DNA from 2 places in the Noviherbaspirillum saxi genome. Region 1 is predicted to be linked to the other one. Evidence: predicted binding sites of a transcription regulator. Region 1 holds the regulator's gene; the other holds the start of a gene.

Region 1 (15,341 bases):
CAACTGGAAGCGTTGCTCCGGTCCGCTTGCAATCATCTTTGCCTGACCTTCGAAGGCCGCGACAAAGTGTCGATTGCATGGATACGACGGGTCTGGCATCAGCACTTCCGTTCCCTTGTCGACCAGGGCTGCACAGGCCAGCAGCAAGGCAGCCGAGGCGCCTGCGGTGATGATGATGCGCGACGGCGCAATATCAAGTCCATAGACGTGCCGGTAATGATTGGCAATCACTTCCCGCAACGCAGGAATGCCGGTTGCCGAGGTGTATTGCATCTTCCCATCCGCCATTGCACGCGCGGCAGCGTCGATTACCGGCTGCGCCGCGGTAAAGTCGGGCTCGCCGATGCCCATGTGAATGATGGATCGGCCTTGCCGTTCGAGCTCGGTGGCTCGCTTCGCCAGTTCCATCACATGGAAAGGCGCGATATTGGCAAGACGGGAAGCCAGATGTGGATTCATTGCAGTGGATGATATGGATTATGCGCATGGCGACGGCAGGCGATGCCGGCGCCATGGAACGGAGAAAACGGGAAAGACGAAAGGCCGGGTTCAGCGCTTCTTGGCGTCGTCGACTTCGACGTTGCGCACCTTCGCTGCAAACTTGTCGAGCACGCCATTGACATACTTGTGGCCGTCGATGCCGCCGAAGGATTTGGTTAGTTCGACTGCTTCATTGATCACGACCTTGTAAGGGATTTCAATATGGTTGCCAAGCTCGTAGGCGCCTATCAGCAAGGCCGCATGTTCAACCGGCGAAAGCTGTTCGATCGGCCGATCAATCAAGGGCGCAAGGCTTTCGCGCAATGCCGGAGCCTGTTTGATCGTACCGTGCAACAAGGCGTTGAAGTGTTCGGCATCCGCCTTGTCGAACCCGTGTGCTTCACGGATATTCGCATCGATCGCGCCGGCGTCTTCATTGGCAAGCAGCCACTGATACAAGCCCTGCAGCGCGAATTCGCGCGCACGATGGCGTGGCGTACGGCTTTTACTCGGATTGGCATGCACTGTCTTCTGGTTCATTTCTTACTCTTCCTCTGTTGCTTCGCCAAGCTCTTCCAGCGCAATCGACAGGTTTGCCATCTCGACCGCCACGCGCGCCGCGTCAGCGCCTTTAACCGCCATGCGAACTTCGGCCTGTTCGTCGGTTTCGGTTGTCAGCACCGCATTGGCGATCGGAATACCGAAATCCAGGCCGACTCTGGTGATCCCGGCACCGGACTCGTTGGATACCAATTCAAAGTGGTAGGTTTCACCGCGAATCACCGCACCAAGTGCAATCAGTGCATCGAACTGTTGGGTTTCAGCCATTTTTTGCAAGGCAAGGGGAATTTCCAGGGCGCCGGGTACGCTTACATGCAAGACATCCTCGTCGGCAACGCCGAGATGCTTCAACTCCGCCAGGCATGCAGAGAGCAGGCCGTGGCAGACATCTTCATTGAAACGGGCTTGGACGATACCGACACGCACGCCTTCTCCGCTCAAATTCGATTCGTAAGTTCCTACGGTCATGGTTATTCCTTCATGCGCATGTGCGCTCAATGAACTGCAGCCCCGCAACGTACGCCTCGATGTCTCGAAGCATGCGTGACAGGGTGGTTGTCAACTATTATTACGGTCCGGCTTTGCCGGACCGTCCTGTTTATTGGTTCTTAATTATCGGGTTTGGATTGATAGCCAACCACTTCCAGGTCAAAACCGGTCATCGAAGGCATCTTGCGCGGGCTGGCCAGCAATTTCATCTTACCGACCCCCAGGTCTTTCAGGATTTGCGCGCCGATGCCATAAGTGCGCAGATCGAGGCGCGAGCCGCGCGGCTGTGGTACCGAGCCGGGGTTATTGAGCGCATCGAACTGGGCAAACATTTGCTCAGCGGACTCTTCGCAATTCAGCAGCACCATTGTGCCGCGCTCGGAAGCCTTGATGGCCGCCATGGCAGACGCTGTGTTCCAGGAATGTGTGGTCATCTGGGTTTCAAGCAAGTCCAGGATCGATATCGGCTGATGCACCCTGACCAGTGTTTCCGATTCCGGCGTTATATCCCCGTGCACCAGCGCCAGATGCGCGCCGCCGCTTGGCTTGTCGCGATAAGCAATGGTGCGGAATGGACCGTGCGCCGTGTGCATGACACGTTCGGCGACGCGTTCAACAATGCTTTCATTCTGGCTGCGGTAATGGATCAGATCGGCAATCGTACCGATTTTGAGTCCATGCTCTTGTGCGAATTCGATCAGGTCCGGCAACCTGGCCATGGTGCCATCGTCCTTCATGATTTCACAGATTACTGCGGCCGGGGTCAGGCCGGCGAGCTCGGCAAAGTCGCAACCCGCCTCGGTATGGCCGGCGCGCATGAGCACGCCGCCCTTTTGCGCCTTGAGCGGAAAAATGTGGCCAGGCTGGACGATATCGGCGGGCTTGGCATTCTTTGCCACTGCCACCTGTACCGTACGCGCACGATCGGCCGCGGAAATACCGGTGGTGACGCCTTCAGCTGCCTCGATGGAAACAGTGAAATTGGTGCCATAGGATGTGCCATTGCGTGTGGTCATCATCGCCAGGTTCAACAGATTGCAGCGCTCTTCCGTGAGTGTCAGACAAATCAGCCCGCGGCCGTATTTCGCCATGAAATTGATGGCTTCAGGCGTCACGAATTCAGCAGCAAGCACCAAATCGCCTTCGTTTTCGCGGTCTTCCTCGTCGACAAGAATAACCATGCGGCCGGCGCGCAGCTCGGCAATAATTTCCAGAGTTGTTGAAATAGCCATGACTAAAGTCCTATGTAGCCTGCTATTTTAAAGGATTTGGAAGCGTTCCAACTTTCGGTTTCGAAACAAATCACGCTGCGGCGCAGGGCAAGCCAGCCTGCTACGCGTCGCCTGTTCAAGCCTTGAGGCTTAGCATGCGCTCGACATACCGCGCGATCAGGTCGATTTCCAGATTGACTCGACTTCCTGACCGCAAATGCTTGAGCGTCGTGACTTCCACCGTGTGGGGAATCAAATTGATGGAAAACGTGCATTCGCTGTCACCATCGATAACGCGGTTGACGGTCAATGAAACGCCGTTGACGACGATCGATCCCTTATAGGCCAGATACTTCGCAAGCTCGCGCGAAGCTTCGATCACCAGTTCCATCGATTCGCCCACCGGCTCGAAACTGCGAACCACGCCCAGGCCGTCGACATGCCCGGAAACCAGATGACCACCCAGGCGGTCGGCGAGCGTCAATGCCTTCTCAAGATTGACTTCGCCGATGGCGTCGAGGCCTGCGGTGCGATTAAGGCTTTCGCGCGAAACATCCACGGTGAATCCGGTGTCGGTCTTGCTGATCACGGTCATGCAGGCGCCATTGAGCGCGATCGAATCACCGAGACCAACATCCGCCATCGGCAAGCCGCCTGCTTCAACAATAAGGCGCACACCCGCATCAGGGTCATTGCCAAGCGGTGTAATCGAGGAGATTTTGCCTATCGCGGCGACGATGCCGGTGAACATGATCGGGCTCCTTTAGATGAAACGAGCAAGGATACGCAAATCCGGACCAAGCTGCTTGATTTCGTGGAAAGAAAGACGCTTGCGGTCATCCAGACTGTCCAGCGCCCTGAGGTCGAACATCCCGTGCGCGTCGCCCAGCAGGCTGGGGGCGAGATATACCAGGAGTTCATCGACACAAGCTTCGCGTATCAGCGAGCCGTTCAGCTTGAAGCCGGCTTCGACGTGCAGTTCATTGATCTGTCGCCGTCCGAGCTCTTCCATCAGTAGCGGCAGATCGACCTTGCCATGGGTGTTGGGAAGAATAATGATTTCCGCACCGCGCTCGCGCAACCTGGCTTCCTTATCCGGGTCCGACTGCGCAGCAACGATCCAGGTGCCGCCTCCCGTCAGCACGCGCGCATCCGGGCTGATCTGCAGCCGACTGTCGATCACGATCCGCCGCGGCTGGCGCGGCGTGTCGATCGCGCGGACGGTCAATTGCGGGTTGTCCTCGATGACCGTGCCTATGCCGGTCAGAATCGCGCATGCCCGCGCCCGCCACCGGTGCCCGTCGTCCCTCGCCTCTGCAGAGGTGATCCATTGGCTGTGTCCGTTATATAGCGCCGTTCGTCCATCGAGGCTGGCCGCCGTCTTCATGCGTACCCATGGCCGCCCTCTCTGCATACGCGAAAGGAAGCCAATGTTCATTTCTCGCGCTTCCGAGGCAAGGACGTCAGTCACGACTTCGATACCCGCGGCGCGCAACTTGGCGAAACCTTGCCCCCCCACGAGTGGGTTCGGGTCGCCGAGTGCGGCGACGACCTTGCCAATTCCGGCGCGGATCAGCGTATCGGCGCAAGGAGGGGTGCGGCCGAAGTGACTGCAAGGTTCGAGCGACACATAGGCGGTCGCGCCCCGCACGTCATTGCCGCGGCGCATGGCGTCATTCAAGGCCTGCACCTCGGCATGCGCCTGACCGGGAGGTTGGGTATGTCCTTCACCTATGACCACTCCATCCTTGACAAGGACGCAACCCACTCTGGGGTTGGGACTGGTGATCAACATACCCTTCGCAGCCCATTCAAGGGCAAGCGCCATTCCCTGCACGTCGTTTTCTATGTTCACGTTAATACCGTTCCTGCTCGGATATACCACGCATGCGTGGTCAAATCGCCATTTTATCCCGCCGTGGCAGGTTTTCGGAACGGACGGGAATTCAGTCGCGATGCGCGTTATGTTCGGTATCGATCCATAGCTGGATCCTGCACCCGAGCTCGGACTTGTATCCGCGGCGATTCGCGGGAGGGAAATGTGCGAAACGCAGCCCCAATTGCTTCAGCAATTGTCTTCACCGGCTTTCGGCGTGCAGACGCGTGGGCGCCCGAGGGCATTCAGGACAATCTTACGCTTTTGTTTGCCGAGTTCGAATGTGAACGAGCCGAACTGAGGTTGTTGTCCACCGGCGTGATTGGTACGGGTCCGGCCAGTGGCGGCATATGCCAGATAGAGAGGTGACTGATCGGTCAGCACCGAAGTGATCACCATATCCGGCGGTGCCGAAGGATGCGTGAAAATCACTTGCTCTCCCGGGCCGGGTTTTTGATCGTTGTCCTCGTCGACGAAAACCGTCCATCCGGCCGACCAGTTTTCGCCGCTGGGCACCAGATCGACCCGAACGCCCCTGCGAATCGCCTCCGAGCGGGCCAACTGGATCGAAGACAGAAAATCATTGACTGTGCTGCTCGCTTTCTGACTCTGGATCAATTCACCGAACGATGGCGCTGCAATGCCGAGCAATATCGCCATCACTGCAAGAACGGTCAGCAACTCGACCAAAGAAAATCCGTTACGCAACGATCCATTTTTCAACGATGGCAATAACTGCGATGAAAACGCGCTGCAATTCGAATGCCAGGCTTGGTTCATGGATGTACCTTTATTTCCAGCATTCCGCTTTGATGGGCGTCCGCTTTCCGTTGCTCGACATGCCGAGTTCTCCGCATGCCGGATCGGAAAACTGACTATCCACCAGAGCGGTTCCGGGTTTTGCCGTCACGACAACGCAATTGGCTACCGTGTCATCGCTGCAGGCAGTCGCGGAAAGTTCATAAGCGCTGTTTGACGGACTGCCGCCCGAATACCATTTGAATAGCTTGTCGGGCGAAGACGACGAAAACGCGGCATAGGTATTGTGCTGGGAGTAGTAACGCTCCTGTTGCTGCAATGTTTCCATCAGGGCACTCTTCCCTTCCGTCCGTTTGGTCCGGCGTATGGATTCCTGATACGAAGGAAACGCAATGCCCGCCAGTATGCCGACAATGACGACAACCACCATCAGTTCCAGCAACGTAAATCCTCTTATTCGCAATGCCGGGTCCGCAATGCTATTTGCTTGTTTTTGCATTTCGCAGCTCCTGCCAATTAGGAATTTCTCTCCAGCTGAACCGTCCTGCCGGCGGTTTGATTTCAATCTTTTCGCCAACTGCCGCGCCTCCAGCCGCTACACCGGTGCCAGACGCCGTTTTGGCACCGGTCCCGAAATTGACGACGGAGTACTTTTTCTTGACCGCACGCCTTCCAATTGCATTGCGTTCGCCGACTTCAGTCCCAGTTTCAAAAGGCACTGGCGCACTCAGCATGCCGACGGCCGACAAGTGGCCTGTGACACCGCCATTCGCCGGCATGCCGCTTAATGTGTCGACCACATAGCTTCGTCCGCCACCGGCGTCGCAAGGGTCGGAACCCGGGATCAGGGTATTGAAGAACAACAGGCCGTTGATCAGCATCGGGTTTGTGACGCTGCGTTCCCCTGTCGCCGAATCGGGAAAATCGAAATACCATCCTTTTGCACCGGTGATATTTGCGTCGTAGCTAAGCTCGGCACCTGTTATTTTGAATGCACCGTTTACTTTTTCGAGCGAACGCGAGGCAAGATCGGCGCGGCCGCTGGCTGCATAATCGCTTTTCATGGCATCGAGCACGCCATAGAAAGACTGGGTTGAAAACTTCCCTTTGGCGGCATCATCCTCTTCAATAAACTTGCCGGTACCAATGAGCACGACATAGCCCCCACCCGGCGCGAAGGCAACACGCGGTTGCGTGGTCAAGGGCTGGCGCTTGCCCTTGTCATCCGTCGCCATAAAGAGCGGTGTGGTGCCGGCAAGCGCATCGTTCCAGGGAGCGGCCCCAGTGAAATCGAAGCGCCAAAGGTTGCCCTGCATGTCGCCTGCATACGCGTAGCGCACCGCGCCATCGGCGCCCGTGACAAGCGCGGGTGCACTCAGTCCGTTTTGCACGCCCGCGTCCTTGGAGGGAGTACGGTATTTATAGTAATTGACGCCGAGTTGCCATTTGGCCGATGGCGGCTTGTCCAATGAAAGGAGGAATAATGCGCCCGACGCATCCTGATTGAAACGGCCTGCGCCATCATTCTTGTAATTGTTCATGCCGCTGGAGACAACGGCGAAGTACCTGTAATCGGGAGCGCCTTCTTTCGCGTAGGCACGAAATTTCGCAATAGCCGGCGTACCAATGACGTAACCCATATCGGGATCGTCGGCATCGCCAAACTCGAACAGTGCCCGACCGCCTCCGGCAAATGATGCGGGGTCGCTCACGTCCAGCGCGAACACACCCTGTGCCCCGCCGCCCATGCTCGCAAGAAGGACTGTTTTCCATCCACCTACAGCATGGGCTTCGGCCACGGTTACCGTGCCATCCATATATGGCTGATGCCGGTATTCGGGGAGGTAAGGCGATTCAAGCCAGGAATCAACGCATTGGGAACATAGGCAAACATTTCCAGGCCGCTCGTCGCATCAAACGCATGCAGCATGCCGTCATTGGCGCCGACATACACTGCCTTGGCACGACCGGCATGCTTGCTGTAGAAGGTTTCGTATCCACTGCCTTGCACGCTGGTCGACGGTGCGCCAACAAAGACAGGATTGCCATTGATGATGTCGCCCAATACACGCTTTCGCACGCGAAAAATCCCTCGGGCTGATCGGCTTCGAGTGCTCGTTCCCCGCGCAGGTAACCGACGCGATCGACTCCCCGCCCATCGGCCTGCGTGCTTACCGGCGAAACGTCAAGCCAGGCTTTTTGCGCTTCGGTCAACTGATCCCACTTGAACTCGATGTTTTCAATACCGCCGGACGAAACGGATGAGGTATATATTCGTCGCTTGGCCGGGATCGGCTCCGCGCCCTTGGCCACAATACCGGTCAGAATTTCTCCGGCATCCCATTCCGCCGACTTGCCGATGTTGATTTCATCGTTGGCGCCCAGCGTCAGTTTCAGCTTTCTGAGGCTGCCACTCCATGTCGATGAATCGAAGCCGGGCTGATACACGTGAGCACCGTCGGTCGATATCCTGGAGGTGGATACCGAAACGCCGGAAATCGTTCCTCCTCCTTCGGACAATGTGGAAAACACCTTGCCGATGGCACTGATCATTTCCTTCGGCTGGCCGGCCAGGAAATAGTTGCGGGGAACGGCGGTCGCATCCTTGCCATTGCTCCATGGCGCATAGCTTCCGCTAAGCGTTTCCCCGTCCGCCGTCAGGCTCACAAATGGATTATTGTCCTTGGTCTGGGGGTCGAAGCCGCCATATTTCGCCGCAAGGTAAAGCTGGCTATCGCGCGGTTTCAAGGCACGTTTACTGCCATCGACAAGGCCATTGCCGCCTTCATCCACGTCGATGGCGAAGGTTTTCACGCGGGTCGGTTTATCGACGCGAATATCGTTCGTATTTGCCCAATAGGCCAAGCCGGCCATATAGTAAGTGCCATGCCCGGAAGCGCCAGTATCCTTCGCTTCAAGGCTGGAGAGATTGTCATTCTTTGCAGGGTTTCCATACTTGCCAGAAGTGTCGCTCTCCATCTCGCCGACTTTGCGCGTCCAGTCGACAACATTCAGTGCCGGCGCGGCTTCATCGGCAGACTCGATGGTGCGCGCAGCGTCATGCGCGTCGTTTTCGGTCTGTGAGGATCCATACTTGGTACGTGTATTCCCGGGTATGTAGCGGTCCCAATGCGTGTTCACGTCAGCGATGCTGAGGATGTAGTTTCGCTGACATGATGCTATTACGGGATCCTGCCATTTATCGATGACCGGAAAGTCATCTTTCATGGTGCCGGTGATATTGCTGACGGCGTTCGATGTCGGCCCCTTACCTTGAAAATAGCGGATTCCTTCGTAATACAGTTCGCTTAGCGGATCGTATCGCTTGTAGTTTCCTGAACGGCCGAATTTGTTGAGATAGTTGAGAACGCCGCTATTGGTCTTGCCGTCGCGATCAGACGGCATGTCGGGATTGTTGTAGAACCGGCCCGAATTCGCATCCCACTCGCGCCAGTCATTTTCTTTCACCAGGAAGTCCGGCGCTTCTCGACGGGTCGTGCCGACGTATTTGATCGGCGCACGCAGGACGCCGCCATAACGCTGCACGTCGTCATCGAGCAGATAACCCATGGCACCAACGCGCAGCTTGTCAGCATTTCGCTGAATCTGGCCGACCGGCTTGTATACGTTTCCGTATTGTTGGCATAGCTCTTTTCTCTGTGGTCCTTCGACCTCATCGCAAACCTTGACCCGGACAAGGTAGTCGCCCAATTTCTTGTCTGTCGCATTCTTCGGTGCCTTGCCAATTCCATCCCACGTCGATGTGCAATACTGGCTCGCATCGTTGCCAACAACCGTGCCGGCGCTGGTATCACTGAAAAGAATGCGATTGCGGCAGGAAACGACATAGAGTGTAGTCACATCGAAGGGGGTCACCATTTTCGGTGCACTGACGTTGCCACCGACAGTGACCGTCCTGCGCGGAAAGTAAGTGTTATGCGCATAAAAATTAGGCTCGGCGCCATCCCGCAATACCGCACGTTGCAATATGGTTTCCGTATCGGTGTCACGAATGCGGTCGCCGCCCGTCAGCGCATAGCGCACCATGTCGATTGCCGAGGATGACGCCCAGTTCATGAAATTGCCACTGAATGTGCCATTCCCGCATTCGTGAATTGAATCGGCATTGGTGTCGATGACGAAGTAAAGGTCGTCGTAAAAGAGATTCGTGTCATTGCCGGGATTGCGGTTGCTGCCTTTGTAGCGATAACATTTTTTCGGATTGAAGTATCCGAGGTATTCATAAGTGCGGTTATAGGTGCCACCATCGCCTCGATAAGCAACGCCCACGGTAGGAAACTCAACCGAGAGGCTCAACAGCAAATTGGGGTGCAGATTTGCACGACCGCTGAATAGCGGTCCGGCGGCGATGTTCACTAAGGGATTGGGTGCATTTGCCGCAACCGCCGTAGCAGAGATGAACAAACCGAATGACGACAGAAATGCGGCGAGGTATATCGGTACAACAATTGCGTTCCTCATCTATTTGTCAGCTTTCTTGTAAAACGTTTGCAATACCACTTGCGTCGAATCCCGCATGCCGAACCCGATCGCCGTAATTCGGTAAAACACTTCGGGCTTCTCGGCGGCGTAGCCTTTGTAGGCAAACATCATTGGTTCTATGACATAGCGTGGCTGACGTGCCGGAAGCGTCCCCATGCCGGCCGGGAAGCTGTAGCCGGTAAAGCGGCCATAGGGAACCGAGCTGGCATTTTCCGACGCATCCAGAAAGTCGACGGTTTGCCATACCGGAGCACTACCCTCCGCCGCGGCGCTGCACAGACCGACATCGATATTGGCGACCCCTGCCTTGCAACCGGTTGCCGGAAACGCGAGCATGTTGTCCGATGCAAACAAGGCACTGCGCGATTTGGCCGCATCGGGCGAGCCTTCTATGTCGAGCTCGGCATCCATCAACGCAGCTTCGGCTGCCTGCAAAGCGATCTGGCGGTCACGATCATTGCGCGATACTTTCTCGCCCTGCAGTGCTATCCGCGCAGCCGAAATACCCAGCAACGAAACCACAATCAGCATGAGCAGCGACACGATCAGGGAGACGCCTGTCTCTTTTGTGCGGTTTGCGACGGCAATACGAGTATTCATGCGTGAACCGACGTGCAGGGACGACATATTCAATCGCCGCTCCCTGATGCCTGATTGCGAAGATGCACTGTGGTTGCGTACATCCTGCGCTGCCGATTGCGGGTAGCTTTCGAAAAATTCGTTTCCGTCAGACGCACGCCTTTGTCTGCGGATGCATGCATGTCGGAGTACTCCTTGCCGAACATGTCAAAAATCAGGTCATCGGTACTCGCAGGGATGCGGGTATTATTCGTGCCGCGCACAAGCACCGCGATCTGTACGGTGGCTATTTTTTTCCAGTGGGTCTTTGCATTTCCCACCGCTATGCTGACGCCCTGCGGTATGGTTGTCGCATCAAGTGCGTTAACCCCGGTGGCGCTGACCATTTGATTGGGGAGGCCGTCGTCATCCGTATCGACCCCATACAGAACTTGAAAACCTTCGACCCCGCGCACAATGGCGTCTGCCTTCCAGCTTGAATTTCCCAAATACTTGCAATACAGCTGGGGTTCGCCAAGCGAATCCTCCGCCACGTAGAAAAGACTGCCGCTACGCTGTTGGTCGGCGACCGGAAAGCCGGCGCAGTTAACTACAGTACCTTCAGGCGCTCCGAAAAACTGGACCGACAACACATCGCTTCCATTGACCGGCGCAGCGACCGGCGATGCCATCCATGGAGCATCGCTTTTCAAACGGTGCGCATCCAGCCCCTCGATGCTTGGGTTCATTTCCGGCTTCACTATGGCAGGCGCCTCTTGTCTGTCCCAATTCACGTAAGCTGCCTGCCGTATGGCGCGGGTAAGAATTTCCATGGCATAGCGTCCGGTATCGTCCATTCGCGCTTCATCGTCCTGGGCCAGATAACCGGACTTGGTAGACAACAGCAACGCCGTCGCCGCCATCACGACCAACAACCCCAGGGCGATTGAAATCATCAGCTCAATCAGGGTAAGGCCGTTTTCGCGCACCAATGACCGGGATATCGACGCGCTTTCCCTCAACATGTCGATATTCATTGCACGTAGGGCTCGACAGTAAAGGCGACGCTGGGCGGAAATTGTTTGGCGGCGTCCTTCACAAGGCTACCGTCGGAATTTTTTGCCTGCCATCCCAGCTTGATGACCAATGAGGTGCCCGTCTCCGCACCCGGCTGGCAATTCCATGACAGGGCGCGTGCAGCATCATCCCAAGGCTGGGAGTCGCGGCACACCAGCGCGCGTACATCCGGCAGCGTTGAAGCAATACGCCTCTTCCATTCGTAGACATCAAAGTCGGCCAGCTCGCGGCTATTGCAGCTCACGGAGTAGCAAAGCTTGGACGGAGACTGCGGCATGCCATCGATGGAACGCTGATAGCTGAGACCAACGAAAGGATTGTCGGTATCGCTCTTCTTCATCTGGCCGTCGTTCGCACGCATCTTGTCGGCAAGCTCGGCCGCCAGTTGGACCGCCATGGTTTGCAGCCCGGACTGGTGGTTAGTCCGCATCGCGGTCAGCTGCATTCCTGCTGCGCCAATAACGCCGATGGCAAGGATAAATACCGCAACCAGCACCTCGACAAGTGAAAAACCCGAAGTGTGTTGCTTAACCACGTCGCAAGCCATTTCTTTGCCCACAAAAGATACAATAAAACAATATTATATATTTGTTAATTATTTTTTATGCAACTTTTTTGACGCGTGAAATGAAATAGCGATGTGCGTTTTAAACGAGATTATTTGGAAGGAGTTTTGCGTTCGCGCCCGACTTCAGCGATTGCGTCCTGGAACTCGGCCACGTCTTCAAAGCTCTTGTAGACAGAGGCAAAGCGTATATAGGCAATCTTGTCGAGTCGTTTGAGTTCGCGCATGACGAGTTCGCCGATATGGCCGGACAAGACTTCGCGCACGCCGCTGGAAAGCAGTTTTTCTTCGATACGATGTATCGCGGCATCCACTGCTTCCGCGGACACCGGCCGCTTGCGTAAGGCCAGCATGAGACTGGCGCGCAGTTTGGCCGCGTCGAAATCGGTGCGACTGCCATTTTTCTTGACGATGACCGGCATCAGCAACTCGATGCGTTCATAAGTCGTGAAGCGTTTATCGCAATGGGCGCAGCGACGCCTGCGCCGAATGGTATCCCCTTCTTCGGACACGCGCGTGTCGATTACCTGAGTATCTTCATGATGGCAGAAGGGGCATTTCATGGCGGCTGTGGATAGGCGTGCGAGTTAGGAGAGGTCCTTAGTATCGCACACAAGCATTATCAACTCAGCAATTATCAATGCGGAAACAGGTATTTGCACGAACCTGCTTCCGCATTGTCATTTGATCCGAGAGCTGGGTTACGCCGCCAGGTATGGTCATCACCTTGAAGCGCTGACCATGCCGGCGGCAAACCGGTCCTCGTTCGTATTACTTTGCTTAGCCGTAGACCGGGAAAGCTTCGGTCAGCTTGCGCACTTCCGCTTTCACCCGCTCGATCGTTGCCGCATCGTGCGGATTGTCGAGCACGTCGGCGATCAGGTTGCCGACCTTGATCGCTTCCGCTTCCTTGAAACCGCGGGTCGTCATCGCCGGGCTGCCGAGACGGATGCCCGAGGTAACGAATGGTTTTTCGGGATCGTTCGGAATGGCGTTCTTGTTGCAAGTGATGTGCGCCGAACCAAGGATTGCTTCCGCTTCCTTGCCGGTGATTTTCTTCGCGCGCAGATCGACCAGCATCACGTGCGATTCGGTACGGCCGGATACGATGCGCAAGCCACGCGCGATCAGGGCCTTGGCCAGTGCGTCCGCGTTCTTGACTACCTGCTGCTGATAAGACTTGAACTCGGGCGACAATGCTTCCTTGAATGCGACGGCCTTGCCGGCGATGACATGCATTAGCGGACCGCCTTGAATGCCGGGGAAGATTGCCGAATTGATGGCTTTCTCGTGCTCGGCTTTCATCAGGATCACGCCACCGCGCGGACCGCGCAGCGATTTGTGTGTAGTCGAAGTGACAAAGTCGGCATGCGGAACCGGATTCGGATACACGCCGGCAGCGATCAGGCCCGCATAGTGGGCCATGTCGACCATGAAATAGGCGCCGACTTCCTTGGCGATCTTTGCAAAACGTTCGAAGTCGATGCGAAGCGCATACGCGGAAGCGCCCGCGATAATCATCTTCGGCTTCTTTTCACGTGCCAGACGCTCCATTGCGTCATAGTCGATTTCTTCCTTGTCATTGAGACCATAGGAAACGACGTTGAACCATTTACCCGACATGTTGAGCGCCATGCCATGTGTCAGGTGACCGCCTTCGGCGAGCGACATGCCCATGATGGTATCGCCGGGCTTGAGCATCGCGAAGAAAACGCCCTGATTGGCTTGCGAACCGGAATTCGGCTGCACGTTCGCGGCTTCGGCGCCGAACAATTCTTTCAGGCGATTGATCGCCAGGGTTTCGGCGACGTCAACGAATTCGCAACCGCCGTAGTAGCGCTTGCCTGGGTAGCCTTCCGCATACTTGTTGGTCAGCTGGGAACCCTGCGCTTCCATGACGGCAGGCGAGGTGTAGTTTTCGGACGCGATCAGTTCGATATGATCCTGCTGACGCGTGTTTTCCTGCTGAATGGCGGACCAAAGTTCGGGGTCGACTTTGGCAATGGTATGGTCTTTTGTGAACATGAAAACTCCAATCGATTAAGGAAGCAAAGTGGTTTTGCCGAAATCGAATGAGGGGCCAATAGGAAAAGGACAGGCAGCCTCAGTCGTGCATTCCATTTGGGCTGCCCAGGCGAACGGCTATTGAACGGCTATTGATATCTCACGTTCCCCGGTGGATTTCCACCTTTTAGCCGGGCCGCGATGAATCGCTGCTGCCGGCATTCGCCAGTTACGTGAGACGAAATGGAGCTAAATTGTAAGTCAGCCCCTAGAATTCGGCAAGGATGAGCGGCAAACGATTTTTGACGAATTGAAATGGTTACCCTGCCTTTCGGCTACAATTTTGCGAACGCATCGTTTATGCATGAAAGGAAACGACCATGATCGTATTGATTACTGGCGCAACATCCGGCTTTGGCGAAGAAATGGCGCGCAAGTTTGCACAAAATGGCCACAAAGTCATCGCGACCGGTCGCCGCAAGGAACGCCTCGACAAGCTTGCGGCCGAACTCGGCGCCTCGCTGCTGCCGGTCGAAATGGATGTGAGCAACAAGGCATCGATCATGGCGGCAATCGATGCACTACCGTCCGAATGGGCCGACATCGATGTCCTGATCAACAATGCCGGCCTTGCATTGGGCGTTGAACCCGCGCACAAGGCTTCGCTGGAAGAGTGGGAAACCATGATCGATACCAATTGCAAGGGATTGGTCACGATGACCCATGTAGTCTTGCCCGGCATGGTGGCGCGCGGTTGCGGAACCATCATCAATATCGGCTCGCTGGCAGGCGCCATTCCTTACCCCGGGGGCAATGTCTATGGCGCGACCAAGGCATTTGTCGATCATTTCACGCTCAACCTGCGGGCCGACCTGATCGGTACCGGCGTACGCGCCACCAATATCGCCCCCGGCCTGTGCGGCGGCACGGAATTCTCGAATGTACGCCTGAAAAACGATGACGCCGCAGCCAAGGTCTATGAAGGCACCGTTCCGCTAACCCCAAGTGATATCGCCGAATCCGCTTACTGGATCGCCACACTGCCGGCGCATGTCAACGTCAACTATCTCGAGATGATGCCAACCTGCCAAGGCTTTGGCACCTTGAATATCAAGCGAAATCTGTAATGCTCCGTATTGCAGCAAAATCATTGCGGCGCGTTGAGGGATGGCGGTGTCATGGATAAAAGCCAGCCGGAGTTCGTCTGGCCGATTCGGGTTTACTATGAAGATACCGATACAGGCGGGGTTGTCTTCTA
Region 2 (15,341 bases), 1.5 Mb from region 1:
CCCATGCCAAGAATGCGGTTTGCCATCCGGTTCGGGTCGAAGGGCTCCAGTCCGTCCAGCTTTTCCGCAACACCGGCAAACTTCACCGGCTTGCCGGTAATATGCCGCACCGACAGTGCGGCGCCGCCACGGGCGTCGCCGTCGAGCTTGGTCAGCACCACGCCGGTCAGCGGCAATGCATCGTTGAACGCCTTGGCGGTATTGATCGCATCCTGGCCGAGCATCGCGTCGACCACAAACAGGGTTTCGATAGGCTTGAGCGCCGCATGCAGTGCGGCGATTTCATGCATCATCGCTTCGTCAATGCCCAGGCGGCCGGCTGTGTCGACGATCAGCACATCGTGATAATGCTTCTTTGCATAATCGAGCGCGGCGAGCGCGATGGCGACCGGTTTGTCGGTGACATGGGATGGAAAGAAGTCGGCGTCCACCTGCGCGGTCACGGTCTGCAATTGTCCGATCGCCGCCGGACGGTAGACGTCGGTGGAAACGGTCAACACCTTTTTCTTTTTTTGTTCCTTGAGAAACTTCGCGAGCTTGCCGACCGTCGTGGTTTTACCCGCGCCTTGCAGGCCGGCCATCAGGATGACCGCCGGCGGCTGGGTGGCAAAATTGAGTTGCGATGCTTCCGGGCCGAGATCGGCGCCCATGATGGATGCCAGTTCGCGCTGCACCACGCCGACCAGCGCCTGACCAGGGGTCAGCGAACCGACGACGTCTTCGCCAAGAGCTTTTTCCTTGACGCGCGAAATGAATTCGCGCACTGCCGGTAATGCGACGTCGGCTTCCAGCAGTGCCAGACGCACTTCACGCAGCATGTCGGCGGTATTGGATTCGGTCAGGCGCGCTTCGCCGCGCATCGTTTTGACGACTTTGGCAAGTCGTTGGGTCAGATTGTCGAGCATGGGGTGACGGTATCTCTGGAAGTGGAAGCTTGCTGCAGCCAGGGAAGGCGCAGCGGCAAAGCGCCATTTTACCCGATGCCGGCTCCGGTCTCCGGCGCAAGGTGCAATACGGCACCAGCCGGAAATGCCTTTTTGCAAAGGCAGGCAAACCATATCCGGCATGCGGCTTTCCGCACAGGTGCGATGCATGTATGCGGCCAACCGCCCTGTGCGCGTTGGGTCGTGCGAGACGGGCGCATCAGACGGACTACTGGGTGCCGCGCATCGCGCCTGGAAACTTGGCACAAAGCATGCAAGGCGCTGCGGTATGCAATATGGCAAATCCAACTCACCGTCCACCTTACGCGAAGGTAATATGTGGTCTGCAGCCCCGCAAGGCTGCGCATTCGAATTTGACCCCTATCATCGCCGCATGGACGACCGCATGAAATCCGTCAGGTTCAAGGCTGGCATATGTCTGGCCGTGGCTGTCGCCATTCTTGCCGTAGCAGCAGTCTATCTGCTTGCCGCAGGCAGGGCGGGCGACGATATCCATGCCGCCGGCGCAAGGCAACTGCAGATCATTGCACTAGACCTTGAATCGGTCCTGGAGCGATACGAGACGCTGCCGTTCACGCTCGGCGTACATCCCGACGTCGTGCGGGTACTGCTGCGGCCGGACGAAAACCGGACCGTCCAGCGCCTGAATCAGCTATTCAGTCAGATACAGCGGCATGCAAAGGTAAGCGCTATCTACCTGATGGATAAGGAAGGCAATACTCTTGCCGCGAGCAACTGGAACGAGCCGCTGACTTTTGTCGGCCGCAATTTCGCATTCCGGCCCTATTTCCGCGAGGCGCTCGCGGGCAAGGCAGGCCGTTTCTACGGGATAGGCAATGCCACCGGCGAACCCGGATATTTCATCGCCCATCCTGTCTATGCAGAGGCATTGCACCAGCCGGCCGAACCGATAGGCGTCATTGCCGTCAAGATCGGCCTGGCTGAATTCGAACAGACCTGGCGCAGCAGCGAAGACCCGATCACGCTGGTCGATCGCAACGGCGTGGTATTTCTCAGCAACCGCCCGGAGTGGCGCTATCACAGCATGAAGCCGCTGGACCGGCAGGCTCAGCAGCGCCTGGCGGATACGTTGCAATACGCGGCTCGGACGATACAGCCGATTGCTTTGCTGCCGAAGAAAGTGCAGGCCGGTTTCGGCGACCACGTCGCTCAACCGGTCAGCCGGCTCGGATGGCAACTGATGCTGTTTCCGTCGCAGGCGCGGATCAACCGGTCGGCCTTGCTGTCCGCCATCGCTGCGGCGCTGGTGTTATCGGTAGGCGCGATTTCGGCTTGGGCAGTCCACCAGCGCCGGCGACGGCTCGAAGAACGGATCGAATCGCGCAAGGCATTGCAGCGGGCGGCCGAAGAACTGGACCGCAAGATCGTCCAACGCACGCAAGAGCTGTTGCAGGCGAACCTGGATCTTGCATCGAGATATGCAAAATTGCAGGAAGCGGAGCATTTGCTGCGGTCGACGCAAAATGAACTGGTGCAAGCCGGAAAGCTTGCAATGCTGGGCCAGATGGCCGCCGGCGTCACCCATGAACTGAACCAGCCGCTGGCGGCGATCCGTGCATTCGCCGACAATGCCATCACTTTCCTGGCCCGCGGCCAAGCCGCCAAGGCGGAAGAAAATCTCGGCCAGATCAGCGCCGCGAGCGCCCGCATGGGTGCCATCATCGGTCAGCTCAAGGGCTTCGCGCGCAAGAGCCACGATGCGGTGGCAACCGTAGACCTCGCGAGGTCGGTACAGGCGTCGGCGATGCTCCTCGACAGCGAATTCCGGCGTCACGGCGTGCGTCTCGACATCGAGATCCTGCATCACGCGGCGGTGCTTGGTGATGCGGTACGCACCGAGCAAGTGCTGATCAATTTGCTGCGTAATGCGCTGGATGCGGTCGAACAGGCATCGGAGCGGCGGGTGGCGGTGTCCATCGATTGCGACGGGGAAGAAGCGCTGGTCCGGATTCGCGATTCGGGGCCCGGCATTCCAGAAGATGTCGTCCGGCACCTGTTCGAACCGTTTTTTACGACCAAGCCTTCCGGCAAGGGCTTGGGCCTGGGGCTCGCCATCTCTTCATCGATCGTGCAGGCCATGAACGGCCAGCTCAGCGCACGCAATCTGAGCGAAGGCGGCGCGGAATTTACGGTGCGCTTGCCGCTCGCGGCGGACATCCCAAATGAAATTGGAGGGCAGGTTGCCAGTGCATGAAGCGATATTGATTGAAGACGAGCAGGCGGTGCGCATGGCTACCGCGCAGACGCTTGAGCTGGCGGGCTTTCGGGTGCATGCCTGCGAAAGTGCCGAGAATGCGTTGGCCTTGCTGCAGTCCGAATTTCCCGGCGTTGTCGTCACGGATGTGCGTCTGCCCGGCCAGTCAGGGCTCGATTTGTTATCGCAGCTTGTCGCGATGGATGCGGACTTGCCGGTGATCGTCGTAACGGGACATGGCGATGTCGACATGGCGGTGGAAGCGATGCGTGCCGGCGCGTACGACTTCATTGAAAAGCCGTTTGCCGCCGAACGCCTGATGGAAACCGTCCGTCGCGCGCAGGAAAAGCGCAGTCTGGTGCTCGAAAACCGGCGGCTGAAAGCAGCCTGGACTTCGCATCCCGACATGCCGGCGCTGATCGGCGAATCGGTGGCGATCGAGCGTGTGCGCATGCTGATCCGCACAGTCGGTCCAACCACGGTCGATATCCTGATCAATGGCCAGACCGGCACCGGCAAGGAAGTCGTCGCTCGCCACCTGCATGCGGCAAGCGGCCGCAAAGGTCCGTTTGTCGCGCTCAATTGCGGCGCCTTGCCGGAATCGGTATTCGAAAGCGAAATCTTCGGTCACGAAGCGGGCGCTTTTACCAGTGCGCAGAAGCGGCGCATCGGCAAGCTGGAATATGCAAACGGCGGCACGGTATTTCTTGACGAGATAGAAACCATGCCGCTCGCATTGCAGGTCAAGTTGCTGCGCGTGCTGCAGGAGCGCAAGCTTGAACGCCTCGGTGGCAATGAGGCTATCAGTATCGATTGCCGGGTGATTGCCGCAAGCAAGGCCGACTTGCTGGAACTCAGTACCCAGGGCCGCTTCCGCGAAGACTTGTACTACCGTATTGGCGTCGTCAATATCGAACTGCCGCGACTGGCCGAGCGCCGCGACGATATTCCGCTTTTGCTTGCGCATTTCGTGCAAGGCGCGGCCATCCGCTACCAGCGACCGGTGCCGGGCTGGACGCAGGCGCAGATCGCCGGGTGGCAGGCGCGAGACTGGCCCGGCAATGTACGTGAGCTGCGCAATTTTGCCGACCGCCTGGTGCTTGGCGTTCTCGATCAGGCCGGTGCCGCTTCGGCGGCATCATCGGCAGAGTCCGATCTCGCCTTGCCGCAACAGGTCGATGCCTACGAACGCATGGTGATCGCTGATGCGCTGGCAGCCAGTGAAGGCAATGTCGCGGCGACAGCCGACCGGCTTGGCGTGCCGAAAAAAACCTTGTACGACAAGTTGAAAAAGTACCAGTTGCCTGCCGGACGCGGGATGGATGACAAAGCATCATGAAGGCGGACGATGCGATGGAGAGTGCAGTTGCCGGCACCGGATCCCGACCGGACATGGTGTAAACTCGGAAATCTGTCCATAACCGTCCCTGCGCGATGCACATCACCTTATTTGTACTTGCAGCGCTGCTCTACATGACTTGTGCCGCTTTGCCTTCGAAGCAACGGTTCGGCATTTCCGTCGGCACTGCGGCTGGCTGGCTTTTGCACGGCGGCGCGCTCTGGGCCGACATGGTGGTGCCGGGATCGCTGCGCATCGGTTTTGCATTTGTGCTGTCGGCCACGCTCTGGATTTCCGTCGCGGCGTATTGGCTGGAGAACCGCAATTTTTCGCTGGACGGTTTGCGCGTGCTGGTATTGCCGACCGCTGCAGTTGCCGTGGTGCTGCCGGCCTTGTTCCCCGGCAGCCTGATCCCCTTGCAGGACAAATCCAGTCTGTTTCCTTGGCATGTTGTGATCGCCATCCTTGCCTATAGCTCGTTGACCCTCGCGGCGTTTCATGCGGTGCTGATGGCGCTGCAGGAGTCGCGCCTTCATGCATCGCCGGCCGATGCGCGCGACCGTTGGCTGGCGCGCGCGATCGACCGGCTTCCCGCACTGCTGACCATGGAAAAGCTCTTGTTTCGCATGATTGCGTTCGGATTTGTATTGCTGACCCTGACAGTCCTGTCCGGCATCGTGTTCTCCGAACAATTGTTCGGCACGCCGATCAAATGGGATCACAAAACCATTTTCACTATCCTGTCCTGGGGTTTGTTTGGCCTGCTGCTGGCCGGACGGGTCGGGCGTGGATGGCGCGGCAAGACTGCCTTGCGGTTTACGCTGACGGGGTTTGCCACGCTGCTGCTGGCCTATGTCGGCAGCCGCTTCGTGCTTGAAGTCGTGCTGCACCGGGGGCTGGCATGAAGGTGCTGATCTGGACCGTCATCGTATTGATCGTGGTGCTATGGCTGGTGCGCGGCAAGAAAAACAAGACAAGGTCGCAAGCGTCTACGCATGCGCCGCAACCGGATTCGCTGGACGAACCGCAGCCTATGATCCAGTGCGCGGAATGCGGCGTCCACTTGCCGATGGCGGAAGCCTTGCCGGGACCGGCTGGCACGGTATTCTGCAGCGACGAACATCGGCGGCTGCATGCCAGTCGCTGAACGCCGCACGATACATCCGATGATGACGGCGGGTCGATGACGGACGTGGCGCAACAGCCGAGGGAAACGCGCGAGACCTTCTGGCGCACGCTGCAAACCTTTTGCGCTACCCGTGTCGTGATTACCGTGGTGCTGCTTGCCTACTTTGGCATCAATGCCATCCGGGCAACGCGTGCAGGCGAGGCCTTTGCCGATTGGCAATCGTGTGCGGCTTATCTGCTGGTGGCGATCGGGTTCGGCGTCTTGAGCACTTATGTGCAGCGCCGGCTCATGCTGCAGCTGCTGACCCAACTAGTGTTCGATATTGCCGCTATTTCCTTTCTTTATATCGCCTCGGGCGGCGCACGCAGCGGGCTGGCCATCCTCTATCTGTTTCCGCTGTCCGGTGCCGCAGTGCTTGCGCCCCTTGTGCTCGCGCTGTTCTTTGTCTCCATCGTCACGCTGATCCTGCTTGGCGAAAGCCTGTACCAGCTCCTTTATTCACTTGCCGACACCACGCCATCGCAAGCCGGTTTGTATGGCGCCGCCTTCTTCGCAGCGATTTTCGTCATCAACCGTCTCGCAGCCAAGGTGATCAAGCAGGAAGATCTGGTTGCGCAGCGGGGCAGGGATCTGCAATTGCAGGAAGCGATTAATCGGCTCGTCATCGCCGACATGGGCGACGGCATTCTTGTAGTCGGTGACGATACCGAGGTATTCGCTGGCAACCCGGCGGCGGAACACATGCTGGGGATGTCCATTGCATACGGACAACCGCGTTACAAGCTGACCGATCTTCCGGCCCTGGGACCGATCGCCGATGCCTTTTTCGCCTGGCAGCAGCCACGTGGCGCAGGCTCCGATGCCACTTCGGCTGGATCCAGTTACGTCAGGATCAAGCCGGTTGACAGGTCCGGTCCATCGCGCGACCGACGCCGCGAACTGGCTGCCCACCTGAAGCTGCGCTTTGCATCGGTCGAGAGTCTGGGCTTGAGTAACGACCGCACGGTGATCTTTCTGCAGGACGTCAGCGAAATCGAAAACCAGGCGCAGCAACTGAAGCTGGCGTCGATGGGTCGCCTGACCGCCAGCATCGCGCATGAAGTACGAAACCCGCTATCCGCGATTTCCCATGCGGCTTCTCTATTAAGTGAAGACCTGGTGCAGCCTACCGAAAAGCGCCTGCTCAACATCATCAGTGATAACGTGGTGCGTCTGAACCGGATGATCGAAGATATCCTGAAGCTGTCGCGCAAGGCGCATACCCATGCCGAGCCCTTGCGGCTTGCAAGCTTCCTCGCTGAAGTGCTGATCGAGTTGCGCGAAACGCACAATGTGGCGCCGGACATGATTGCGATGAGCAGCATGGATTACTATCAAGTCCGTTTCGATCCACTGCACCTGCGGGAGGTGGTGCTTAATTTGGTGTCGAACGCCTTGCGCTATGCAAGCGGTCTGCCCGGCAGCATCCGCCTGATGGGCACGTCGCCGACTGCCGAAAGGCTGGAACTGCATGTCCAGGATGACGGGCCGGCGATCACGCCGGAAGTCAGGGCGCATCTGTTCGAGCCGTTTTACACTACTTCCAGCAAGGGTACCGGACTCGGGCTCTATGTTGCCCGTGAACTATGCCTGAATAATGGCGCGATGCTGGATTACGAATACCGGATGGAGTTGTCGGGTGACGGGCGCGACGAACCAAGCGGCCGTTTTGTGATCACTTTTGCCGTAGCGCGTGATGGGTCGCTTGCCGGCCGCCATGATCAATGATGCGAGTATTGCCATGACTGTACCCCGAATTCTGGTTGTCGACGATGAAGACGATCTACGCGAACTGCTGGAAATCACGCTGATCAAGATGGGGCTGGATGTCGATTGCGCCGATTGCCTGGGCCAGGCGCGCAGTCATCTTGCGCAGACAGAATATGGACTGGTCCTTACCGACATGCGTCTGCCCGATGGATTGGGTATCGAACTGGTGCGGGAAGTCGCTGCTTCTTATAAGAATACGCCGATCGCCGTCATTACCGCTTTCGGCAGTACCGACAATGCGGTCTCCGCATTGAAGGCCGGCGCCTTCGATTATCTGTCCAAGCCGGTCGCGCTCGACCAGTTGCGGATGATGGTGCAGTCGGCGCTGCGCACGCACAAGACCGGCGGCAATGTCATGCCGGCCGGAACGCGAGCCGACAATGCTCAATCCTGTCTGGTCGGCCAATCGGCAGTCATGCGCGATTTGCGTGCGCAGATTGTCCGGCTTGCGCGAAGCATGGCGCCGGTGGCGATCACCGGGGAGTCCGGCAGCGGCAAGGAACTGGCCGCACGCGACATCCATGCGCACAGCGCACGCGCCGACAAACCGTTTATCGCGGTGAACTGCGGCGCAATCCCCGAAGCCTTGATGGAAGCCGAATTCTTTGGCTACCGCAAGGGCGCGTTTACCGGCGCCAACGATGACCGCGACGGTTTTTTTCAGGCCGCGAACGGCGGCACCCTGATGCTCGATGAGGTCGCGGATCTGCCGCTGCCGATGCAGGTCAAGCTGCTGCGTGCCATACAGGAGCGCCGGGTGCGCAAGGTCGGTGCAACGGTGGAAGAGCCGGTCGACGTCCGCATTATCAGTGCCACCCATCAAAATCTCGCCGAATGTGTTGAGCAAGGCCGGTTTCGGCAAGACTTGTTTTACCGCCTGAATGTGATCGAGCTGCGTCTGCCGCCGCTGCGCGAACGGCTCGACGATGTGGGCCTGCTGGCCGACGTCATCCTTGCGCGCTTATCCGGCGGTACGGCTCCGGCCGTGCTGACGCCGGCGGCGCTCGATGCCTTGCGCGCTTATGCCTTCCCCGGCAACGTACGCGAACTTGAGAATGTGCTAGAGCGTGCATTGGCTTTTGCCAACGAGGGCGCGATCGAGGTGGCGGATCTGGCGCTGAAAGCGGCGATGCCGCTCGCAGCTTCCAGCGTACGCGCCGCCGAACCGGAGCCGGTTGTGGTAGCAGAGCCCGAAGGCCGGGAAGTCTCTACACCGCCTGCGGCGGAACCCGCCAGCGGGATGAATGCAGCGATAAGTGAACCGGAAAGCGAACTTCCCGCCTCGCTTCCCGATTACCTGGACGCGGTCGAGCGCGACGTCATCTGTCGCGCACTTGCGAAAACACATTTCAATCGTACCCAGGCGGCCGAATTGTTGGGCATCAGTTTTCGCCAGCTGCGTTATCGCATGCAGCGTCTTGCCATTCATGAGCCCGACGCATGAACCGATTCCAGCTTGATGCCGCAGGGTGGTGCGCAGGAGTCGAACGCCAGCCTTCGCCCAACTTCGACGCCCGCGCCGCCGGCACCGTGATTGATCTGCTGGTCATTCACAACATCAGTCTGCCGCCGAGCCAGTTCGGCGGACCATATATTGCTGACCTGTTCGGCAACTGCCTCGATTGCGATGCACATCCTTACTTCGACCAGTTGCGTGCATTGCGAGTATCGGCGCACTTTCTGATCCGGCGCGATGGACATGTCATGCAATTCGTGTCGGCCAACGACCGCGCATGGCATGCGGGCGTATCGACGTTTTGCGGTCGAGAGCGCTGTAACGACTTCTCTATCGGGATCGAACTGGAGGGTTCGGATTTCGAACCGTTTGAGGTCGCCCAATACGCTTCCCTGGCCGAACTCACCGCAGCATTGCGCGCTCACTATCCCTTGACCGACGTCGTCGGACATGAACATGTCGCGCCTGGACGCAAGACCGATCCCGGGCCGCACTTCGACTGGGTGCGTTTTCGCAAGTCCTTGATTCGCAAAGACCTCGCTTCCGTAGTGCAAGGCGAACTGCGCTTTCCTTCTTAATACCCGGAAAAGTCAACCCTGTTTACTCAGGAAATTTGTTGTGCATCCCATAAAAAAGATATTGCATACTCCGGGTGCCGGCACTAGAATTAGTACCAATCGCGGCAAGCACCACTAGATATAGTAGTTGCCGCGATTCCCCTCATAGGGCTGTTCAGGGTAGGTCCGTAGCATATAAGTTGTCATGTTGTGGGTGGGCATTGAACAGTTCCCCCCTTGAAGTGCAAACCATTAGGCACGATGCCATGTCATCGGGCAAGGGTTCGTTCGTGCTTTCAAAAGCGGTTTGTACAGAGATGTGAACGTCGCCGGCATGGGGCGTTCTAAATTAACAATCATAAACAGCTCTACGGCTGTCGCGACACGTCAGGAGGCGAGATGCATTCAAATCAAGAAGTTTCCCTAAAATCCACCGCAGAATTCGGTCTCACCCCTTCGCACGCCCCCACCTCCGCTGCCACAGCCAACATGAACGTCAGCCTTGGCGACTATAAAGTCATCCGCCGCAACGGCGCGGTCGTCGGGTTCGAGCCGTCGAAGATTTCGATCGCCATGACCAAGGCATTCCTCGCGGTGAATGGCGGGCAGGGCGCAGCATCGGCTCGCGTGCGCGAACTGGTCGAACAACTGACCGATGGCGTGGTGTCGGCCCTGGTGCGTCGCCAGCCAGCCGGCGGCACCTTTCATATCGAAGACGTGCAGGACCAGGTCGAACTGGCGCTGATGCGTTCCGGCGAACACGATGTTGCCCGCGCCTACGTGCTGTACCGCGCCAAGCGCATGGAAGAGCGTGCGCAGCAGCAAGCGGCCAAGCCGACCGAGGCTCTCCAATTGCACGTGATTGAAGATGGCCAGCGTCGTCCGCTGGACCTCAATCAGGTACGCGATCTGATTACTGCCGCATGCGTCGGCCTCGAAAAGCATGTCGATGCTGAAGCCATCCTTTCCGAGACAGTCAAGAATCTGTACGACGGTGTGCCGGTCGAAGAGCTGCACAAGTCCGCCATCCTGGCCGCCCGCGCGCTGATGGAAAAGGATCCTGCGTACAGCAAGGTAACTGCCCGCCTGCTGATGCACACCATCCGCAAGGAAGTGTTCGGTCAGGAAGTCGCGCAGGCAGATGCTGCCGCGCACTATATCGATTACTTCCCGAAGTACATCAAGAAAGGTATCGAAGCCGATCTGCTCGACACCAAGCTTGCGCAGTTCGACCTCAAGAAGCTGGCGGATGCGTTGCAGCCGGAACGCGACCTGCAATTCGGTTACCTCGGCCTGCAAACGCTGTATGACCGCTACTTCCTGCATATCGAAGGCACCCGCATTGAAATGCCGCAGGCATTCTATATGCGCGTGGCAATGGGCCTGTCGCTCAATGAGATCGACCGCGAAGCCCGCGCGATCGAGTTCTACAACCTGCTGTCCTCGTTCGACTTCATGAGCTCGACGCCGACACTGTTCAATTCCGGTACCCAGCGTTCGCAACTGTCGTCGTGCTACCTGACTACGGTTGCCGATGACCTCGACGGCATCTATGAAGCGATCAAGGAAAACGCGCTGCTCGCCAAATTCGCCGGCGGTCTCGGCAACGACTGGACTCCGGTTCGCGCACTCGGCGCCCACATCAAGGGTACCAACGGCAAGTCGCAAGGCGTGGTTCCATTCCTGAAAGTGGTGAACGACACCGCGGTCGCGGTCAACCAGGGCGGCAAGCGCAAGGGCGCCGTCTGTGCCTATCTGGAAACCTGGCACATGGATATCGAGGAATTCCTCGACCTGCGCAAGAACACCGGCGACGATCGCCGCCGCACTCACGACATGAACACCGCGAACTGGATTCCCGACATGTTCATGAAGCGCGTGATGGAAAAGGGCGACTGGACCCTGTTCTCACCATCCGACGTGCCCGACCTGCACGACAAGTTCGGCAAGGCCTTCGAAGAAGCCTATACCGGCTATGAAGCCAAGGCTGCCCGCGGCGAACTCAAGTTGTTCAAGAAGGTGCAGGCGCTCGACCTGTGGCGCAAGATGCTGTCCATGCTGTTCGAGACCGGTCATCCATGGATCACCTTCAAGGATCCGTGCAATATCCGTTCCCCGCAGCAGCATGTCGGCGTCGTTCACAGCTCCAACCTGTGCACCGAGATCACGCTCAACACCAACGAATCCGAAATCGCGGTCTGCAACCTCGGTTCGGTCAACATGCCCGCACACATGAAAGACGGCAAGCTCGACCAGGTCAAGCTGCAGAAAACCGTCCGCACCGCGATGCGCATGCTGGATAACGTGATCGATATCAACTATTACGCAGTCAAGAAAGCGCGCGATTCCAACCTGCGTCACCGGCCGGTCGGCATGGGCATCATGGGCTTCCAGGACTGCCTGCACATGATGCGTATCCCGTACGCGTCGATGGATGCGGTCGAGTTCGCCGACCGTTCGATGGAAGCCGTCTGCTACTACGCCTACTGGGCATCGACCGAACTGGCGGAAGAGCGCGGCCGTTACAGCTCCTACCGCGGTTCGCTGTGGGATCGCGGAATCCTGCCGCAGGATTCGCTCAAGCTGCTGGCTGAAGAACGCGGCGGCTACCTGGAAGTCGACTCGTCCGAGACCATGGACTGGGCTTCGCTGCGCGCACGCATCAAGGAACATGGCATGCGCAATTCGAATTGCGTGGCGATTGCCCCGACCGCGACGATCTCCAACATCATCGACGTGTCCGCTTGCATCGAACCGACTTACCAGAACCTGTACGTGAAGTCGAACCTGTCCGGGGAATTTACCGAGATCAACGAATACTTGGTGCGCGACCTGAAGGCACGCGGCCTGTGGGATGAAGTGATGGTCGCCGATCTCAAGTACTTCGACGGCAGCCTGGCCAAGATCGACCGCATTCCGCAAGACCTGCGCGAAATCTACGCCACCGCGTTCGAAGTCGAGCCGAGGTGGCTGGTGGAAGCGGCATCGCGTCGCCAGAAATGGATTGACCAGGCGCAATCGCTGAACATCTACATGGCCGGCGCATCGGGCAAGAAGCTCGACGAAACTTACAAGCTGGCCTGGTTGCGCGGTCTGAAGACCACCTACTATCTGCGCACCATCGGCGCGACCCATGCCGAAAAGTCGACCACCAAGGCCGGTGCGCTCAATGCGGTTTCGGCACATGGCGGCATGACCGGAGGCATGGCTGCAGCGCCGGTGGCAGCGGCAACTTCGGCGAGCGACGAGCTGGCTGGTCCCGCCTGCATGCTGCGTCCGGGTGATCCTGGTTTCGAAGAATGCGAAGCCTGCCAGTAACACTGCAGGCATCAGGATCCCAAATAAAAAGCCGGCAGGCGTCGAATTGATCGCCGCTGGCTTGAACAACACGCAAGTGCAACTACAATACCTGTAAGGAAGATCAACCATGCTCAGTTGGGATGACGAAGTAACTCCAGCCGCGAGACCCGCTCAGGCACCACAACCGGCGCTGATGCCAGCGGCGTCGCATTCGCTTTCCCCCAATGCGCAAATGAACGCGCAGCTCACCAACGCCGCGCTCAATCCGGCTATGGTCGCAAAGCCGGCAGGCGATGAATCGCGCCGCGTCAATGCAGCCGACAAGCGCATCATCAACGGCCAGACCGACGTCAATCAGTTGGTTCCGTTCAAGTACAAGTGGGCATGGGACAAATATCTGGCTGGCTGCGCCAATCACTGGATGCCGCAGGAAATCAACATGCAGCGCGACATCGAGCTGTGGAAAAATCCGAATGGTCTGACCGAAGACGAGCGCCGTCTGGTCAAGCGCAATCTCGGCTTCTTCGTCACTGCCGACTCGCTCGCCGCCAACAACATCGTGCTGGGCACCTATCGCCACATCACTGCTCCGGAGTGCCGTCAGTACCTGCTGCGCCAGGCATTCGAGGAAGCAATTCATACGCACGCCTACCAGTACATCGTCGAATCGCTCGGTCTCGACGAAGGCGAGATCTTCAATGCCTATCACGAGGTCGCCTCGATCCGCGACAAGGACGAGTTCCTGATTCCATTCATCGACGTGCTCACCAATCCCGAGTTCAAGACCGGCACAGTCGAAGCGGATCAAACGCTGCTGCGTTCGCTGATCGTGTTTGCATGCCTGATGGAAGGGTTGTTCTTCTATGTCGGCTTCACACAGATCCTTGCGCTGGGCCGTCAGAACAAGATGATGGGTGCGGCCGAGCAGTATCAATACATCCTGCGCGATGAGTCGATGCACTGCAACTTCGGGATCGATCTGATCAATACAATCAAGCTCGAGAATCCGCATTTGTGGACTGCCGACTTCCGCGAAGAGATTAAATCGTTGTTTTTGCACGCGGTGGAGTTGGAATATCGCTACGCAGAGGATACAATGCCGCGTGGAGTGCTCGGTTTGAATGCGCCGATGTTTAAAGGGTACTTGCGATTCATCGCAAATCGTCGCGCACAACAGATCGGTCTCGATCCGATGTTCCCGCAGGAAGAGAATCCCTTCCCGTGGATGAGCGAGATGATCGATCTGAAGAAGGAGCGCAACTTCTTCGAGACTCGTGTGATCGAATACCAGACCGGTGGTGCACTGAACTGGGAATAAGTAAGAAAAAATCCTGACTCGAAACGAGCGGGATGAACGGAGATAAAGCAGTCGATCGGAAAGAAACCGCAAGGTGGCCGGTCACTGAAAACCCGAAGGATTATTACCAAAGTTAATGGACAGTAGACGAACGATCAGATCATCTCTGTTATCGCCGCTGACCCCGACGCTGTCGGGCAAGGCGGCTTTTTCCCTGAAAAACCTGTTGGTTTTTGTGAAAGAGTATTCCCGCGCCGGCTTTGTTGCCGGCGTTTTTTTTGGCTACGGCAATCGCAGCGCCCGATGCGCGCGATAGAAGTCCTCCCTCATTGCCGACGCGCGGCAATGATTTTCAGAAGAGAGGCGTAGTTCGAAAAGGCTGAAGTGCTGCATGAATGAGGTGATGCAGCAGTTCAGCTGGTGCCGAATTCATTAGTGCAAGCAGATGCTTGCTTGTGCCGATGAATAATCCGCATGACCCATCGCGATGGGGCAGGCGGGTTTACAACCTCGTAGTTTGAATTTTCCATCACGTGAAGGAGAAACAAATGGCAACAGCAAAGAAAGCAGCTGCGAAAAAAGCAGCCCCGGCAAAGAAGCCGGCAGCAGCAAAGAAGCCTGCAGCTAAGAAGGCAGCAGCTCCCAAGAAGGCAGCAGCAGCGAAGAAGCCGGTAGCAAAAAAGGCGGCAGCAGCGAAGAAGCCAGTAGCAAAAAAGGCGGCAGCAGCCAAGAAGCCGGTAGCGAAGAAAGCCGCAGCTCCTAAGAAAGCAGCAGTAGCCAAGAAGCCGGTAGCGAAGAAAGCCGCAGCTCCTAAAAAAGCAGTAGCTAAAAAGGCCGTAGCCAAGAAAGCCGCAGCTCCTAAAAAAGCAGTAGCCAAAAAGGTCGTAGCGAAGAAAGCCGCAGCTCCTAAGAAAGCAGCAGCAGCGAAGAAGCCAGCAGCCAAGAAAGCTGCAGCTCCCAAGAAAGCCGCTGCGAAAAAGGCAGCTGTTAAACCAGCTGCGAAGCCAGCTGCGAAGAAGGCCGCTGCCAAGCCTGCTGCGAAAAAAGCTGCAGCGCCCAAGAAGGCTGCTCCCAAGAAGGCCGCTGCGAAGAAATCCGCCGCCAAGCCTGCTGCTGCACCCGCTGCAAAGACAGTTCTCAATCCGGCAGCTGCATGGCCGTTTCCGACCGGCACCCGTCCGTAATCGTTGAACCTGTTCGCACGCCTGATTAAGTTCAGGCAAAATGCCCGTTGCGTGGCTATTCGCCGCCCAACGGGCTTTTTTCATGTGGAGACCAGATAGTGCTGACTAGCA

What was found. Region 1 encodes NrdR, which represses ribonucleotide reductase genes. Its sites were predicted from a motif close to CACNANATNTNGTG; they were not measured.
Region 2: D3871_RS03920 (ribonucleoside-diphosphate reductase subunit alpha) is a predicted target of NrdR. The motif match lies at 9,583-9,596, and genes of this name have one in related genera.

The regions. Positions count from the first base shown of each region.
Region 1 covers NZ_QYUO01000001.1:2,305,778-2,321,118, forward strand. The annotation lists gene D3871_RS10715 (pyridoxal phosphate-dependent aminotransferase) at 1-459, opposite strand, end outside; gene nusB (transcription antitermination factor NusB) at 550-1,020, opposite strand; gene ribH (6,7-dimethyl-8-ribityllumazine synthase) at 1,024-1,509, opposite strand; gene ribBA (bifunctional 3,4-dihydroxy-2-butanone-4-phosphate synthase/GTP cyclohydrolase II) at 1,650-2,762, opposite strand; gene D3871_RS10735 (riboflavin synthase) at 2,878-3,492, opposite strand; gene ribD (bifunctional diaminohydroxyphosphoribosylaminopyrimidine deaminase/5-amino-6-(5-phosphoribosylamino)uracil reductase RibD) at 3,505-4,596, opposite strand; gene D3871_RS10745 (GspH/FimT family pseudopilin) at 4,807-5,397, opposite strand; gene D3871_RS31310 (type IV pilin protein) at 5,408-5,875, opposite strand; gene D3871_RS10755 (pilus assembly protein) at 5,856-7,193, opposite strand; gene D3871_RS31640 (PilC/PilY family type IV pilus protein) at 7,178-7,456, opposite strand; gene D3871_RS10765 (pilus assembly PilX family protein) at 9,859-10,479, opposite strand; gene D3871_RS10770 (PilW family protein) at 10,509-11,474, opposite strand; gene pilV (type IV pilus modification protein PilV) at 11,471-12,049, opposite strand; gene nrdR (transcriptional regulator NrdR) at 12,172-12,642, opposite strand; gene glyA (serine hydroxymethyltransferase) at 12,860-14,104, opposite strand; ZMP/ZTP riboswitch at 14,201-14,326, opposite strand; gene D3871_RS10790 (SDR family NAD(P)-dependent oxidoreductase) at 14,464-15,210, shown strand; gene ybgC (tol-pal system-associated acyl-CoA thioesterase) at 15,262-15,341, shown strand, end outside.
Region 2 covers NZ_QYUO01000001.1:795,694-811,034, forward strand. The annotation lists gene ffh (signal recognition particle protein) at 1-905, opposite strand, end outside; gene D3871_RS03885 (sensor histidine kinase) at 1,330-3,159, shown strand; gene D3871_RS03890 (sigma-54-dependent transcriptional regulator) at 3,128-4,498, shown strand; gene D3871_RS03895 (cytochrome C assembly family protein) at 4,594-5,403, shown strand; gene D3871_RS03900 (PP0621 family protein) at 5,400-5,645, shown strand; gene D3871_RS03905 (two-component system sensor histidine kinase NtrB) at 5,682-7,394, shown strand; gene D3871_RS03910 (sigma-54-dependent transcriptional regulator) at 7,408-8,880, shown strand; gene ampD (1,6-anhydro-N-acetylmuramyl-L-alanine amidase AmpD) at 8,877-9,470, shown strand; gene D3871_RS03920 (ribonucleoside-diphosphate reductase subunit alpha) at 9,849-12,767, shown strand; gene D3871_RS03925 (ribonucleotide-diphosphate reductase subunit beta) at 12,877-14,067, shown strand; gene D3871_RS03935 (histone H1-like DNA-binding protein) at 14,595-15,230, shown strand; gene D3871_RS03940 (YggT family protein) at 15,329-15,341, shown strand, end outside.